2 regions of the Actinoplanes sp. NPDC051861 genome follow, and region 1 is predicted to be linked to the other one. Evidence: riboswitches for the same ligand, from Rfam matches in the RefSeq annotation. Region 1 holds a riboswitch; the other holds the start of a gene.
What was found. A riboswitch is a leader RNA that binds a small molecule or an ion and turns the genes downstream of it on or off. The one in region 1 is predicted to bind thiamine pyrophosphate.

Region 1 (7,601 bases):
TCCACGTTCTCCTTGATCTTGTGCATGGGTACGTGTCCGGGCCCCTCGACCATCACCTGCACGCCGTACTCCCAGGCGATGTGCGTCAACTCCCCCAACGTCCGCAGCTCCGCGAACTGCGCCTCGTCGTTGGCGTCCGCGATCGACCCCGGGCGCAGCCCGTCACCCAGGGAGAACGTGATGTCGTACTCCCGGAAGATCTCGCACAGTTCCCGGAAGTGCGTGTACAGGAAGTTCTCCCGGTGCTCCGCCAGGCACCACGCCGCCATGATCGACCCGCCCCGCGACACGATCCCGGTGACGCGTTCGGCGGCCAGCGGCACATAGGACAGCAGCACCCCGGCATGGATCGTCATGTAATCCACCCCCTGAGCCGCCTGCTCCAGAACCGTCTCCCGGAACAGCTCCCAGGTGAGCTTGAGCGGATCACCGTTGACCTTCTCGAGCGCCTGATAGATCGGCACCGTCCCGATCGGCACCGGCGAGTTCCGTACGATCGCCTCCCGCGTCTCATGAATCCGCGGCCCGGTGGACAGGTCCATCACGGTGTCCGCGCCCCACCGCGTCGCCCACGTCAGCTTCTCCACCTCCTCATCGATCGAGGAGGTGACCGCCGACGTACCGATGTTCGCGTTGACCTTCACCAGGAACCGCGACCCGATGATCATCGGTTCGGACTCCGGGTGGTTCACGTTGGCCGGCAGCACCGCGCGCCCCGCCGCGATCTCCTCCAGGACGACCGCGGGCGACACCCCTTCCCGCACCGCGACGAACTCCATCTCCGGCGTCACGATCCCGGCCCGCGCCGACTCGAGCTGGGTCCGCCCGGTCCGCCACGGTTTCCGCAGCGGGGGCAGTCCGTCCACCGGTTCGCTACCCGGCCCCGACGTGTCGTAGAGCCGCACCGGCGGGTGGTCCCCGGTCAGCACGACCTCGGTGAACGGCACCCGGATGTCCGCGCGCGGACCCTCCACATAGACCTTGCGTCGCACGATCCATACCTCCCCAAATAGTGATAAACACGGCGTCGATGGGCAGCAGAGATCCCCGCTTCGGGGCCGGCAGCCCTAGATCGACCAGCCGAAATGGTCCAGCGGCCCGGGTCCGGCACCCAGCCGCCACGCACTGCCCCCGAGCAGCCCGCGATGCACGTACTCCTTGGCCGCCCGCACCGCATCCGGCACCGTGTCGCCCGCCGCCAGCCGCACCGCGATCGCCGACGAGAACGTGCATCCCGATCCGTGGTTGTTCCGGGTCGGCACCGGCGAGCCCGGCAGCAGCACCGTCTTCCCGTCGTGGTGCAGCACGTCCAGCGCCAGCTCACTGCCGGTCACCACGACGGCGCGCGGCCCGAGCTCCGCGAGCTCGGCCGCAGCCGAGACCATTTCCTCGGCCGTCTCAACGGGCCTTCCGAGGAGGGCGCCAGCTTCGTGCCGGTTCGGCGTCAAAATGCAGGGGTACGCGAGGAGCACACCAACCACAGCCGCCTCTCCCAGCCGGCTCCCCGCCGTGGCGACGAGCACCGGATCCACAACCAGGTTCGGCAGCTCCGCCGCCCGCGCCGCGATCACCTTCGCCACGGCCGGATCCGAGATCATGCCAACCTTGACCGCCGCCACCGTCAAATCGGAGAGCACCGCGTCCAACTGCGCCGCCACGCTCTCAGCCGGCACCGGATGAATGTCCGTCACCCCAAGCGTGTTCTGCGCCGTGACAGCCGTAATCACCGAAGCCCCGAACACCCCCAAAGCCGCAAACGTCTTCAAATCCGCCTGAATCCCAGCGCCCCCACCGGAGTCCGACCCCGCAATCGTCAACACCACCCGAGGCGTCACCGCACCTCACCCGCCTCACGAACACCGGACAACACCTCACGGACGCCGGCGAACCCTCCACGGACAGCAGAGAACGCCGCACGGCCACCGGAGGACCCTCCACGGACACCGGAGGACACCTCACGGACACCGGCAGACCCTCCACAGACATCGGAAAATGCCTCACGGCCACCGGCGAACGCCTCCGACAACTCCCGCGCCGTTACCTCCGGATCCGGCGACCGCATCACCGCGCCCATCACCGCGATCCCCGCCGCGCCGGCCGCCGCGCACTCCGCCGCCTGCCCCGCCGACGAGATCCCGCCGAGCGCCAACCACGGCACCCCCGCCCGCGATGCCGCCCCGGCTGCCCCCGGCGCACCGAGCGCCGGCCCATACCCCGGCTTCGACGACGTCGGATAAACCGGCGAAATCGTCACATAGTCCACACCCGACAGATCCTCGGTCCCGTGCCACGACCGGCCCACCAACTCCACCCCCGCCGGCACCGGATCACCGCCGGCGAGATGAACAGCCGCGCCACCCAGCGGGTCAGGACCGGCAACGATCAGCCGGCCCGGTGGCACGACAGACCGGAGTTGACCGAAAACGGCCGCGCGTTCGGCGTACCCAAGATCTTTCTCGCGAAGGATGACCCACTCGGCGCCGCCGCGGACGACGGCCCGGACCACCTCCGTCAACGGCCTCGCGGCGGACCGCCGATCGGTGAGCACGACGAGCCCGCCCGGCGTCACCACACCGGAATCCCCTCGTCCTCAGTGGACGCGACCGCGTGATGACGACGCGGAATGCGCCCCGCAGCTCTGGCCAGCCGCCCGGCCGCGACCGCGTGCCGCATCGCCGCCGCCATCGCCGCCGGATCGTCGGCCCGGGTGATCGCGCTCGCGATCAGCACCGCGTCACAGCCGAGTTCCATGGCGAACGCCGCGTCCGAGGCCGTGCCGATGCCCGCGTCCAGCACGACCGGCACGTCGACGCTCTGCCTGATCAGCTCGATGTGGTGCGGGTTGGAGATCCCGAGACCGGAACCGATCGGCGAGCCCGCCGGCATCACCGCGGCGCATCCGGCGTCCGCGAGGCGGCGGGCCAGGATCGGGTCGTCGGTGGTGTACGGCAGAACCGTGAACCCGTCTGCCACCAGCGTCTCCGCCGCGCGCAGCAGCTCCACCCCGTCCGGCAGCAGGGTCCGCTCGTCACCGATCACCTCAAGCTTGATCAGCTCCGTCTCGAACGCCTCCCGCGCCATCTGCGCCGTCTTCACCGCGTCCCCGGCCGTGTAACAGCCCGCCGTGTTCGGCAGTACCCGCACGCCCAGCCGGTCCAGCATCGGCAGCAGTCCCGGCCCGGCCGCCTCCACCCGGCGCAGCGCCACCGTGACCAGCGTCGTCTCGGACGCCCGGATCGCCTCTTCCAGCGCGGCCAGGCTGTTCGCACCACCCGTCCCGAGAATCAGCCCGTTGGCTGGAAGAAAGGCCGACACGGAAGCCGGTTGAGAACCCGGCGAGAACGACGACATCTCAGCCTCCCTGCGCGGCGGTGAGCACCTCGACCCGGTCGCCGTCGGCCAGGTCGACCGCGGACCACGTCGAACGCGGCACCACCGTCCCGTTGACCGCGACCGCCACCCCACGACTCGCCTCGGTGATCTCGGCGACCAGCACCGCCACCGAGCACGTGTCGGACCGGCTCTCCAGCCGCCCGTTGACTGTCAGACGCATCCGAACCTCCCAGGTCCGCGACGAAAGCATCGAGTCAGGCACATCCGAACCTCCCCGGTCCGCGAAGGGAGCATCGAGTCAGGCGCATCCGAACCTCCCGGGTTCGAAGGATTCGAGCAGGGGATCCGCCGATCCGGTGAGCACCAGTTCGGCGATGAGCCGCGCCGTGATCGGCGCGAGCAGGACACCGTTGCGGTAATGGCCGGCCGCCACCACGATCCGGCGGCTGCCGTCGAGGAAACCGAGCAGCGGCGCGTTGTCCGGCGTACCCGGCCGATGCCCCACGGTGAACTCGGTGATGTCGTGTTCGGCGAGCCCCGGCACCAGGTCGAGCGCCGCCCGCAGCAGCTCGTGCACCCCGCCGGCGGTGAGCGTGTGATCGGTCCGTTCCTCCTGGGTCGCGCCGATGACGACCTCACCGTCCGCACGCGGCACGAGGTAGACGTGCCGCCCGTCGGCCATCCCGTCGATCACGTGCCGGAGCAGGCCGGGTTCACCGCGCAGGCGGATCATCTGGCCCTTGACCGGCCGAATCGGCAGCCCGGTGAGCGCCGCCGTGCCGCAGCCCGCCGCCACGACGACCACGTCAGCTTCCACTTCGGACAAGTCGGAAATGTTTTTTCTGACGACAGCACGGGCCAGACGGCCGCGCAGAACCGCCACGACCTTCCGTGGGTCGACTTGCCGCTCAGAGGGCGCGAAAACCCCGGCCCGGACCCGTGGGGACAGCGCGGGTTCCCGGTCACGCAACTGCGACCCGGTCAACGGGGTGAGCTTCTGGTGCTTCCACTCCCGGGCCGACTCCGCGACGTCATCAGCGGTCAGCGCGACACCGAGCGTTCCGGCGTCGTCGTACCCGACGTCACCGAGGCCCGCGGCGTACGACGGCCACAGCTCGTTGGCAGCGTCCAGCAGCCGGGTGAGATGCGGGTACTCAAAGGTCGACTCCCCACCCGGCGCCAGCATCCCGGCCGCGACGTGCCACGCGCCGCCAGTGCCCTCGGGCGCCGTGTCGTAGACGGTGACATCCGCCCCACGCCGGACGAGCTCGTCGGCGATCGCGAGTCCGATGATCCCGGCACCGACAACGGCGACCCGACCGATGCCGGCCACATCGGCGCCCGCAGCCACGTCGGCGCTCGGAGCCATGCCGGCACCCGCGGCGATCCCCGGCTCGTTCATGGCAGGACCGCCAGGAACTCCGCGACCGCTCCCTTCGGATCCTTCGCGAAGGCGGCGACCGCCGCGACACCGTGCGCCGCGAGCAGCGGCACCCGTTCCGCGGTGATGCCGCCGATCGCCAGGACCGGCGTGCCCGGGACCGCCTCGGCGACGGCCGCGATCGCGACCGGTCCGAGCGGCGGTGGCAGCCCGTCCTTGGTGGAGGTGTCGAACGCCGGCCCCACGCCGAGGTAACTGGCGCCCGCCGCGACCGCCGCGCGGGCCGCCGACGGGTTGCGGCAGGTCGCGCCGACGATCGCGTCCGGGCCGACGACACGCCGGGTGGCCTCGACGGGCAGGTCGTCCGCGCCCACGTGCACGCCGTCCGCACCCGCCGCCAGCGCCACCCCGACCCGGTCGTTGACCAGCACCATCGTCCCGGCCGGCCGGCAGATCTCGATCGCCGCGACGGTCAGCGCGTACGCCGAAGCGTCGTTGCTCTTGACTCGAATCTGGACGGCGACGTCACCGGAGGAACCCGCGACACCACGAACCACATCGAGCGAGTCGGTGATGACGTGAATACGGGGAAACCAGTGCATGAAGCACTCCTCCCTGCGCCGGCATTACCCGGATCAGGTTCGACGGTCGGGGGCCGCATCAGCCCCCCTCTCAGCCCGGTGCCCGGGCTCCCGTGGGGTTTGGTGTTGTAACCGGACCATAACCGGTCCGTGACGAAGAAGCTAGCGGACGTCCCAGACCGGCTCGGGGACCTCGACGACCTCGCCGTCGCTTCTGAACAGCACGAACCGATCGAACGAGCGGGTGAACCACCGGTCGTGGGTGACCGCGATCACCGTGCCGTCGAACGCCTTCAGCCCCTCCTCCAGCGCTTCCGCCGAGGCCAGGTCCAGGTTGTCCGTCGGCTCGTCGAGCAGCAGCACGGTCGCACCGGACAGCTCGAGCAGCAGCACCAGGAACCGTGCCTGCTGACCACCGGACAGGGTGCCGAACCGCTGGTCGCCCTGCGCGGCCAGTTCGTACCGGTTGAGCGCCTTCATCGCACCCGCCCGGTCCATTCCGGACCGATGCTCGTCGCCGCGCCAGAGGATCTCGACGAGCGTCTTCTCCACCAGCTCGGGCCGGTCGTGGGTCTGCGAGAAGTGGCCTGGGCGGACCCGCGCGCCGAGCCGGGCCCGGCCCTCGTGCGCCACGTGCGTGAGCGGCGCGCCGTCGACCGGTTTGTGCTCCAGATCGGGCTCGGTGCCACCGGACGCGAGCAGCCGCAGGAAGTGCGACTTGCCGGTGCCGTTGGCGCCGAGGACGGCGACGCGGTCCCCGTACCAGATCTCCAGATCGAAGGGGAACGTCAGGTTCTCCAGCTCGAGCTGGGAACACATGACCGCCCGTTTACCGGTGCGCCCGCCGCGCAGGTTCATCTTCACCGCCTGGTCCTTCGGCGGCAGCGGCGGCGGGCCGGCCTCCTCAAACTTGCGGAGCCGGGTCTGCGCGGCCTGATAGCGCGAGGCCAGACCGTCGTTGTACGCCGCCTTGTTCTTCAACGTGAACACGAGCTCCTTGAGCTTCTCGTGCTCCTCGTCCCAGCGGCGACGCAGCTCCTCCATCCGCTCGTGCCGGTTCATCCGGGCCTCGTGCCAGGAGGCGAACCCGCCCGGGTGCGTCCAGGCGCCGCCGCCCTCGACGGCGACGACCCGGTCGGCGGTCTCGGCCAGCAGTTCCCGGTCGTGCGAGACGTAGAGCACCGACTTCTGCGACTCGCGCAGCCGCTGCTCCAGCCAGCGTTTGGCGGGCACGTCGAGGAAGTTGTCCGGCTCGTCGAGCAGCAGCACCTCGTCGGTGCCGCGCAGCAGCAGGTCCAGGGCGAACCGTTTCTGCTCGCCGCCCGACAGAGTTCGCACCACACGATGGCGAGCCTCGTCCCACGGCTTGCCGAGGATCGACACGGCGACGGTGTCGAAGAGCACCTCCGCCTCGTACCCACCGGACTCGCCCCAGTTCGCGAGCGCGTTCGCGTACGCAATCTGGCTCTTCTCGGTCTCGTCGAGCGCCGCCGCAGCCAGCCGAAGTCGCTCGCCGGACGCGCTCAGCGCCGGTGCCACCAGGGAGAGTGCGAGATCCTCCAAGGTCCGGTCGTCGCCGATCATGCCGATGAACTGTCGCATCACGCCGAGCCCGCCGGACCGGGCGATGGTGCCGGTCTGCGCCGGGATGTCACCGGCGACCATCCGCATCAGCGTGGTCTTGCCGGCGCCGTTGGGGCCGACGAGTGCCACCTTCGCACCCTCTCCGACCCGGAACGACACGTCGGCGAACAGCTCCCGCCCATCGGGGAGCACGAAGCCCGCGCCGGCGACATCCACGTAACCCATGCCGGAATCCTCCCCGCCCGCGACCGGTCAGTCAGCCGATTTTCCGGTGACCCGCAGCACCCGGAAGCCCTTCTGGCTGGCCACCCGCTCGACGTTCCAACCGCCGGCGACGAGCCACGCGTGCAGCGAGTCGCCACCCAGGTTGCGGTTGATGACCAGCCACGCGACGCCGCCCGGCGCCAGGCGGGGCATCCACTGCTGCAGGATCGCGTGCAGTTCGGCCTTGCCCACATGCGTCGGCGGGTTGCTCCAGATCTCGTCGAACGTCACGTCGTCCGGGACCTCGTCCGGTGCGGCGACCCGGATCCGGCCGGCCAGCCCGAGCGTCGCCGCGTTCTCCGTGGTGAGCTCCCGAGCGCGCGAGTTCACGTCGACAGCGTGGACGGTCGCCCGCGGCGCCTGGCTCGCCAGCACGCACGCGATCGGCCCGTAACCGCAGCCCAGGTCCAGGAAGGTGCCCTCGGCGCCGGCCTCGGGCAGGGTGGCCTTGCGCAGGA
Region 2 (7,601 bases), on a different contig from region 1:
GCCGTGGAGTCGAAACCGCGGGCGTCCATCGCCACCGCCAGCCGTCCGCCGCGGCGGAGTGCGGCGACCAGGAGCGCGAACGCGGTGGAGGCGAAGACGACGGGGTTGTGGCCGGCTTCCACGCCGCGGGCGCGGCGGGCCAGCGTGAGCGAGCGCCACTCCTGGCCCAGCAGCGGCAGCAGGCGGAACGCGGCGAGCGCGCCGATCGCGAACCGGGCGGGTGCCTTCGCGTTCTGCACGAGGGCGTCGGCCAGGTCGGTCGGGTCGGTGGTGGCGAACACCACGATGCCGGGCAGGGCGACCGCGAAGATTCGCAGGATCAGGCCGGCCGCGCTGGTCAGGACTCCGGTGGTGATGTCGAACGGCCCGAGCGACACGAGCAGGGTGCCGGACCGCTCGGCAGCGAACAGCGTCAGCGTCACGAGTACCCCGCCCGCGGCCAGCAGCAGCGGCGCGGCGCGGCGGGCGAGCGCCCGGTAGCGCACGCCGAAGAACGGCAGCACCGCGAGTTCCACCAGCAGCGCCAGGGCGGGGGTGAGCGGGTCGACCGTGGCGATCAGCGGCAGCGAGAAGAGCAGGGCGGCACCGAGCTTGGCGACCGGGTTCCGGCGGGCGAGGGGCGCGGCGGGATCGGCGATCGGCGCGAAGGTCAGGGTCACGGCCGCAGTCTCCGGGGCAGCGGTTCCGGCGCCGGCTCACCGAGGGGCACGGTGCGGTCGGCAAGGGTACGCACAAACGCGTCGTCATGGGTCACCGCCACGATCCCGTGTCCCTGGGCGCGCAGGACCGCCAGCAGGTCGACCAGTTCGCGCCAGGTCCGCCGGTCCTGGCCGAATGTCGGCTCGTCGAGGATCAGCAGTTTCGGCGCGGTCGCCAGCGCGGTGGCCACACTCAGCCGCCGGGCCTCACCGCCGGAGAGCGTGTACGGGTTCGCCTCGGCCAGCCTCGTCAGGCGCAGCCGTTCGAGCAGCTCGTCGACGGTCCGGCGGATCTCCTGCGGGCTGCGGCCGACCCGGCGCGGCCCGAGCGCGAGTTCGTCGGCGACCCGGCTCGTGACGAACTGGTGTTCCGGGTTCTGGAAGACCGACCCGATCCGCTGCGTCAGCGTCGCCGCCCGCCACCTGTGCGGAGGCTTGCGGTCGCCGAACGCCTCGATCCGGCCGGAGTCCGGTGCGGTCAGGCCGCCGAGCAACAGGGCGAGTGTGGACTTGCCGGCACCGTTGGGCCCGGTCACCGCCACCACCTCACCCGCGCCCGCCCGGATCGAGACCGGTGCGAGACGTCCCGTGACGGCGATGTGCTCCGCGCGTACAAAATCGGTAGTTGACTTTGAAGTGGCCCTGATCGGCGGCGTGCTGAAACCGGGCACCCAGACGCCGTCCTCCGCCAGTTTGTCGCCGTAGGCGGCGAAGATCACCTCGGGCGCGCCGTCGGCACGGACACCGCCGCCTGCCTCCAGGATGACCACCCGGTCGACCAGCGCGAGTGCCTCCGCCACCCGGTGTTCCACGATGATCAGCGTGGTGTCCGGCCCGGTCGACCGGGAGACAGCCTCCCGGATCAGCTCGGCGCCGGTCGGATCGAGGTTGGCGGTGGGCTCGTCCAGCAGCATCAGCCCAGGTCGCAGGGCGAGGGCCCCGGCCAGAGCGAGACGTTGCGCTTCGCCGCCGGAGAGCGCCGAGGTGGGGCGATTGATGGGGTACGGGAACCCGACGCGATCAAGCACGTCGGACACCCGTGGCCAGATGTCATTAGCGGACACGCCCCGGTTTTCCAGACCGAACGCCACGTCGTCGCCACTGCGGGCCATCACCAGCTGTGTCTGCGGGTCCTGAAAGAGGATCCCGACACTTTCGCGGGCCTTCCGGGGATCCAGCCCGTCGATCTCGATCGTGCCCTCGGACTCGCCGGAGTCCTCCGGCAGCAGACCGGCCAGCGCGGCGAGCAGCGTGCTCTTGCCCGCTCCCGAGGGACCGAGCAGCAGCACCCGCTCGCCGTGCCGGATGTGCAGGTCGACGTCGCGGACCGCCCAGGCGCGGCGACCGGCGTGCCGCCACCCGAAGCCGCGAAGCCGAACCTCGCTCATGTCAGATGAGTGCCCTCTCGCGGCCCGCTCCGAACCGGTCGAGCACACCGGTCGGCGCCAGTGCGCGGACCAGGGCCCAGCTGCCGAGGCCGGCCAGTACCGTACCGCTCACGATCGTGAACAGGGCGTAGGGGATGCGGTAGCTGCCCAGGGCGTACTCGGAGGTCCAGACGATGAAGTCGAAGACTGCCGCGCTCACCCCGGTCAGGGCGCCGGCCAGCAGGGCGGCCGGCAGCTTGAACGAGCGGTATCGCAGCGCCGCGAACGCCAGCTCCGCGCCGAGACCCTGGATCAGGCCCTGCGGGATGACGGTCGCGCCCCAGGCGTTGCCGAGCAGCGCGGAGATGATCGCCGCGACCGCCTCGGTGTAGAGGGCGGCTCCCGGCTTACGGATGATCAGGCCACTGAGTACGGCGGGCATCAGCCAGATGCCGTAGAGCAGGGCCTGAGCCGGGGGGAAGAAGGCGAACGCGCTCTCGGTGACGCTCCAGACCGTGTTCCAGGCCCAGAAGATCACCCCGAACGCGACGGCGATGACCGAGGCGATCACGACGTCTATCGTGCGCCATCTGTTGCTGTTTTTCATGAAACGCCTCCCAGCGGGTACCGGGAGGAGACGCACGCCGCATCGTCGCGGCGCGGCTGGAGAGAACCGATCTTCCTGCGCTGGCATTACCCAGATCAGGTACGAGGGTCTGCGGATGGCCCGCACTCTCAGCGCTGTGCGCTCCCCTGTCGGAAAACATGTGCTTCGATGACGCTAACACCGGTTTAACTGCTGGAACAGGGAGGGTGCGATCACATGGAGGTCAAGGCTCGCGGGCTGACGTTCGACGTGTTCGAGGGCGGCCCTGCGGAGGGGGAACCGGTGTTGCTTCTGCACGGTTTTCCGCAGGATCATCGCGAGTTCGATCTCCTCGCGCCTCGGCTTCAGGCTGCGGGGCTTCGGACATATGCCCTGGATCAGCGGGGGTGCTCGCCGGGCGCTCGCCCTTCTGATGTTTCTGCTTATAAGCTGAAAGAAGTCGTAGCAGACGCTTTATCGGTCCTCGACGCTTTAAATGTGGACAAGGTGCATGTGGTGGGGCACGATTGGGGTGCGCACGTCGCCTGGATGCTCGCCGCCCGCCACCCCGACCGGGTGCGGACGATGACCGCCATCTCGGTGCCGCACCCCCGCGCCCTGCTGCTGGCCCTGCGCGTGCGCCCGTCGCAGCGTGCCCGGTTCGCGTACTTCAAGGTCTTCCAGTCCTCGGCCGCCGAACGCCTCCTGCTCGCCCGCAACGGCACCATGCTGCGCTGGATGCTGCGCCCGCTGCACCACGCCGAGCAGTACGTCGAGGCCATGCAGGAGCCGGGCCGGCTGACCGGCGGGCTGAACTGGTACCGCGCCTTCAGCGAGGACCAGGTCGCCGACGTCGGGGTGGTGAAGGTGCCGACCACGTACGTCTGGAGCGACAAGGACGGTGTGGTCGGGCTTACCGCGGCCCTGCGTACCGCCGACTGGGTGGAGGGCGACTACCAACTGGTGGCTATGCGGGGCGTCAGCCACTGGGTGCCGGAGCAGGCACCTCGGGAGCTCGCCGACGCCGTCCTGGCGCGCATCGGCGTTTGACCATGGGCCGGTTCGGGAACCCAGGCGCGTCATGGCCGTCCAGACACAATCCCCCAATTCCTCCCAGGAGACCGAGAAGCAGCGCTGGGACCGCAACTTCGCGGACCTGCTCCAGGAACTCCGGGTCGCGCAGACCGGTGTCCAGATCCTGTTCGCGTTCCTGCTGACCATCCCGTTCAGCAACGGCTTCCCGAACGCCACGGCCTTCCAGAAGGACGTCTACGTCGTGGCGCTGATCAGCGCGGCGTTCGCCACCGCGCTGATCATCTCGCCGGTCGCCTTCCACCGGGCGCTGTTCCGGCAGGGCCGCAAGCCCGAGCTGGTCCGGTACGCCCACAAGATGGCCTCCAGCGGGCTGGCCTTCATGCTCGTCTCGATGGTCAGCAGCGTCCTGCTGATCACCGACTACGTGCTGGACTGGAAGTGGGCGATCCCGCTGACCGTGGCGACCGGCATCTGGTTCGTCACCTTCTGGGCGGGCCTGCCGTTTCTCCACCGCAACTGGGGGGACGACGAGGACGAGGACGGCTTCATCGACTCCGGCGCAGACCGAGCTGCCTGAGCTCCAGCTCGGCCAGGGCGTCGACGGCTTCCGCGTCACCCGCGCGCCAGCTCTGGGCGATGTCCGGGCCCAGCTTGGCCAGCTGGGTGAGCGGCCGTCCGGCGAGCGCGCGCAGAGCCAGCAGGTCGCGGCCGGCGGGGTCGTCGCGTACCGCCGCGGCGATGCCGGCCCGGCGCATCCAGCGCAGCCGCAGCGGTAGCCACAGGAACAGCACCAGCGCGATCGGCACGGAGATGGCGACCAGCGGCAGGATCAGCGCCAGCTGGTCGACGAAGTCCTGCTGCTGACGGCCGGCGTCGGCGATGGCCCGGGCGGCGTCGGCGGCGCCGGTGAACGGCTTGGTCAGCTCGTCACCCACGACCGGCACCCGGCCCACCTTGCTCCCGGCGTCGGCGAGGTTGTCGGCGATGCCGCTGCCGGCGCCCTCCAGCTTCTGGCCGGGCACGGCCAGCTTGAGCACGAGGTCGTGGATCCACAGTGCGACCCGGATCCAGAGGTAGGCCCAGAGCACGACGAGGGCGTCGGTGACGAGCTGGCGGATCATCGTGGGCAGCCGGTCGGCGTAGAGCTTCACACCGGAAGGTTCCCACTCAGCCCTTGGCGGCGCATTCCGGGCAGGTACCGAAGATCTCCATAGTGTGCGAGACGTCGACAAAGCCGTGCTGACCGGCCACCCGGTCCGCCCACGACTCCACCGCCGGCCCGGCCACCTCGACGGTCCGGCCGCAGGACCGGCACACCAGGTGATGGTGGTGGCCCTGGCTGCACCGGCGGTACAGATGCTCGCCGCCCGGCGGTCGCATGACGTCGATCTCGCCGGCGTCGGCGAGGCCCTGCAGCGTCCGGTACACCGTGGTCAGACCGACCCGCTCGCCGCGCTCCCGCAGTATCGCGTGCAGGTCCTGGGCGCTGTGGAAACCCTCGACCTCGGCGAGCACGGCGCTGACCGCGCTGCGCTGCTTGGTGTTGCGGGGCGCTCCGGCTTCTGGGTTCACTGTCGGTTCTCCCTGGCGTGGCTCACGGCGTCGGTGACGATGTGCGCGACGTGTTCGTCCACCAGGGAGTATGCGATCTCCCGTCCGCGCCGCACACCCCGCACCACTCCGGCGCCGCGCAGCACGCGCAGGTGCTGGGAGACCAGGGGCTGCGGGGCACCGAGCTTCTCCACCAGGTCGTGGACACATCGCTCGCCCTCGCCGAGCTCGACGACGATGGCGACCCGGATCGGTGCGGAGAGCGCGCGCAGCAGCGCGCCGGCCGACTCGTAGGCCTCGTAACCGGTGGTCGTCATGAGAGCACCACATCCGGTGGCTCGGCGGTGGCCGGTTGTCGTGCGTGCCGGCGCAGGGACCGGCGTACCAGCGCGCCGAGCGTGGTGGCGAGGAACGCGGCCAGCGCCATCAGCACCGTGGTGGCGCCGGGCGCGGTGTCCGCCTCGGCCGAGACCACGATGCCCGTCGCGGCCGAGCCCACGCCGATCAGCATCGCCGCCGCCATGGTGGTGCGGAAGCCGCGGGTGACCTGCTGCGCGGCGGCCACCGGCACCACCATCAGGGCGGAGACCAGCAGCAGGCCGACGGTGCGCATAGCGATCGTCACGGTCACCGCGGTCGTCACCGCGAGCAGGATGTTCAGCGTACGGACGGGCAGGCCGCTGACTCTCGCGTACTCCTCGTCGTTGCAGAGCGCGAACAGCGCCGGCCGCAGCAGCAGCATCGCCGTCAGGACCGCCGCTGCCAGCCCGCCGATCACCGCGATGTCCTGCGGCGACGTGGTGATCAGCGACCCGAACAGGTACTGCATCAGGTTCGAGTTGCCCTTGTCGTCGGAGAGCCCGACCAGCACCACACCGCCCGCGATGCCGCCGTAGAACAGCAGGGCCAGGGCGAGGTCACCGGAGGTCCGGCCGCGTTCGCGGATCAGCTCCACACCGACCGCGCCGATCGTGGCGACCAGCACCGCGGTGAGCACGGGGGAGTTGTTGGTCAGCAGCCCGACGCCGACGCCGGTGAGCGCGACGTGCCCGATGCCGTCACCGATCAGCGACAGGCGCCGCTGCACCAGGTAGATGCCCAGGGCGGGCGCGGTGAGACCAATGATCAGGGCGCCGGCCAGGGCGCGAAGCATGAAGGGGTACGCGAAGAGCTCCATCAGTACGCCTTGGTCCCCTCGGTGGGCGCCCACTCGCAGATGCCCGCCACCACCTCGTCGGCGTGCGGGTGCACGTGGTCGTGGCCCGGCTCGGCGTGGTGCCCGGCCGGCTCGGGAGGCGACCCCTCGTACGCGATCCGCCCGTCGTGCACCACGACGGCCCGGCCGATCAGCGGTCGCAGCGGGCCGAGTTCGTGGAGCACCAGCAGTATCGTGCCGCCGTCGCCGGAGAAGCGGGTCAGCGCCTTGGCGAACGCCTCCTGGCTGGCCGCGTCCACACCGGCGTTCGGCTCGTCGAGCACCAGCAGGTCCGGTTTGCCGGCCAGCGCGCGGGCGATCAGGGTGCGCTGCTGCTGACCGCCGGAGAGGGTGGCGACCGGGTCGCCGATGCGGTCCAGCAGCCCGACGTCGGACAGCGCGTCGCGCACCGCCTGGCGATCGGCCGCGCCCGGCAGCCGGAAGATGCCGCGCCGGGCCAGCCGTCCGGAGGCCACCACCTCGCCGACGGTGGCGGGCACGCCACTGCCGGCGCCGAGCCGCTGGGGCACGTACCCGATCCTGGCCCACTGCCGGAACCGCCGCTGCGGCGTGCCGAACAGGTCGATCTCCCCGCGCCGCAGCGGCACCAGCCCGAGGACGGTCCGGATCAGCGTGGACTTGCCGGAGCCGTTGGCGCCCAGGACGGCGACGACATCGCCGGCGTCCACGCTCAGCGAGACGTCGCTGAGGATCTCCCGGCCGTCGTATCCGGCCGCGGCGTGCCGCACCTCGACAACGCTCATGATTGACACTCCAGGGCCTTGGTGAGCGTCGCCAGGTTGGTCCGCATCACCGTGAAGTAGTCCAGGTTCTCATCGGTCAGCCCCTCCAGGGGGTCGAGCACCGCGGTCTGCGCGCCCACCTCCCGGGCGATGGTCTCGGCGACCTTCGGACTGACCAGCGTCTCGAAGAAGATCGTGGTGGCGCCCAGCTCCTTGGCCTCGGCGGCGACCGCCGCCAGGCGCTGCGGCGACGGCTCGGCCTCGGGGTCGATGCCGGTGATGCCGATCTGCTCCAGGTCGTAGCGGTCGGCCAGGTAGTGGAACGCGGTGTGGCTGGTGACGATCTCACGCTGGGCGCAGGTCTTGAGGCCCTTGCTGAACTCGCCGTCCAGCGCGGTCAGCTCGGTGTGCAGCGCGGCGGCCCGG

Region 2: linked by a shared signal. The riboswitch ahead of AB0M02_RS43875 (ECF transporter S component) and the one ahead of AB0M02_RS07890 (thiamine phosphate synthase) in region 1 are both predicted to bind thiamine pyrophosphate.

Annotation. Positions count from the first base shown of each region.
Region 1 is NZ_JBFAYE010000002.1:255,260-262,860, reverse strand. Features, by position in the region: gene thiC (phosphomethylpyrimidine synthase ThiC) at 1-992, opposite strand, end outside; gene thiD (bifunctional hydroxymethylpyrimidine kinase/phosphomethylpyrimidine kinase) at 1,068-1,835, opposite strand; gene AB0M02_RS07910 (thiamine phosphate synthase) at 1,832-2,572, opposite strand; gene AB0M02_RS07905 (thiazole synthase) at 2,566-3,351, opposite strand; gene thiS (sulfur carrier protein ThiS) at 3,353-3,553, opposite strand; gene thiO (glycine oxidase ThiO) at 3,632-4,735, opposite strand; gene AB0M02_RS07890 (thiamine phosphate synthase) at 4,732-5,316, opposite strand; TPP riboswitch at 5,310-5,420, opposite strand; gene AB0M02_RS07885 (ATP-binding cassette domain-containing protein) at 5,458-7,104, opposite strand; gene AB0M02_RS07880 (methyltransferase) at 7,132-7,601, opposite strand, start outside.
Region 2 is NZ_JBFAYE010000032.1:4,339-11,939, forward strand. Features, by position in the region: gene AB0M02_RS43865 (energy-coupling factor transporter transmembrane component T) at 1-653, opposite strand, end outside; gene AB0M02_RS43870 (ABC transporter ATP-binding protein) at 656-2,086, opposite strand; gene AB0M02_RS43875 (ECF transporter S component) at 2,088-2,672, opposite strand; TPP riboswitch at 2,727-2,830, opposite strand; gene AB0M02_RS43880 (alpha/beta hydrolase) at 2,889-3,701, shown strand; gene AB0M02_RS43885 (DUF6328 family protein) at 3,733-4,263, shown strand; gene AB0M02_RS43890 (hypothetical protein) at 4,232-4,837, opposite strand; gene AB0M02_RS43895 (Fur family transcriptional regulator) at 4,854-5,258, opposite strand; gene AB0M02_RS43900 (metalloregulator ArsR/SmtB family transcription factor) at 5,255-5,554, opposite strand; gene AB0M02_RS43905 (metal ABC transporter permease) at 5,551-6,414, opposite strand; gene AB0M02_RS43910 (metal ABC transporter ATP-binding protein) at 6,414-7,196, opposite strand; gene AB0M02_RS43915 (metal ABC transporter substrate-binding protein) at 7,193-7,601, opposite strand, start outside.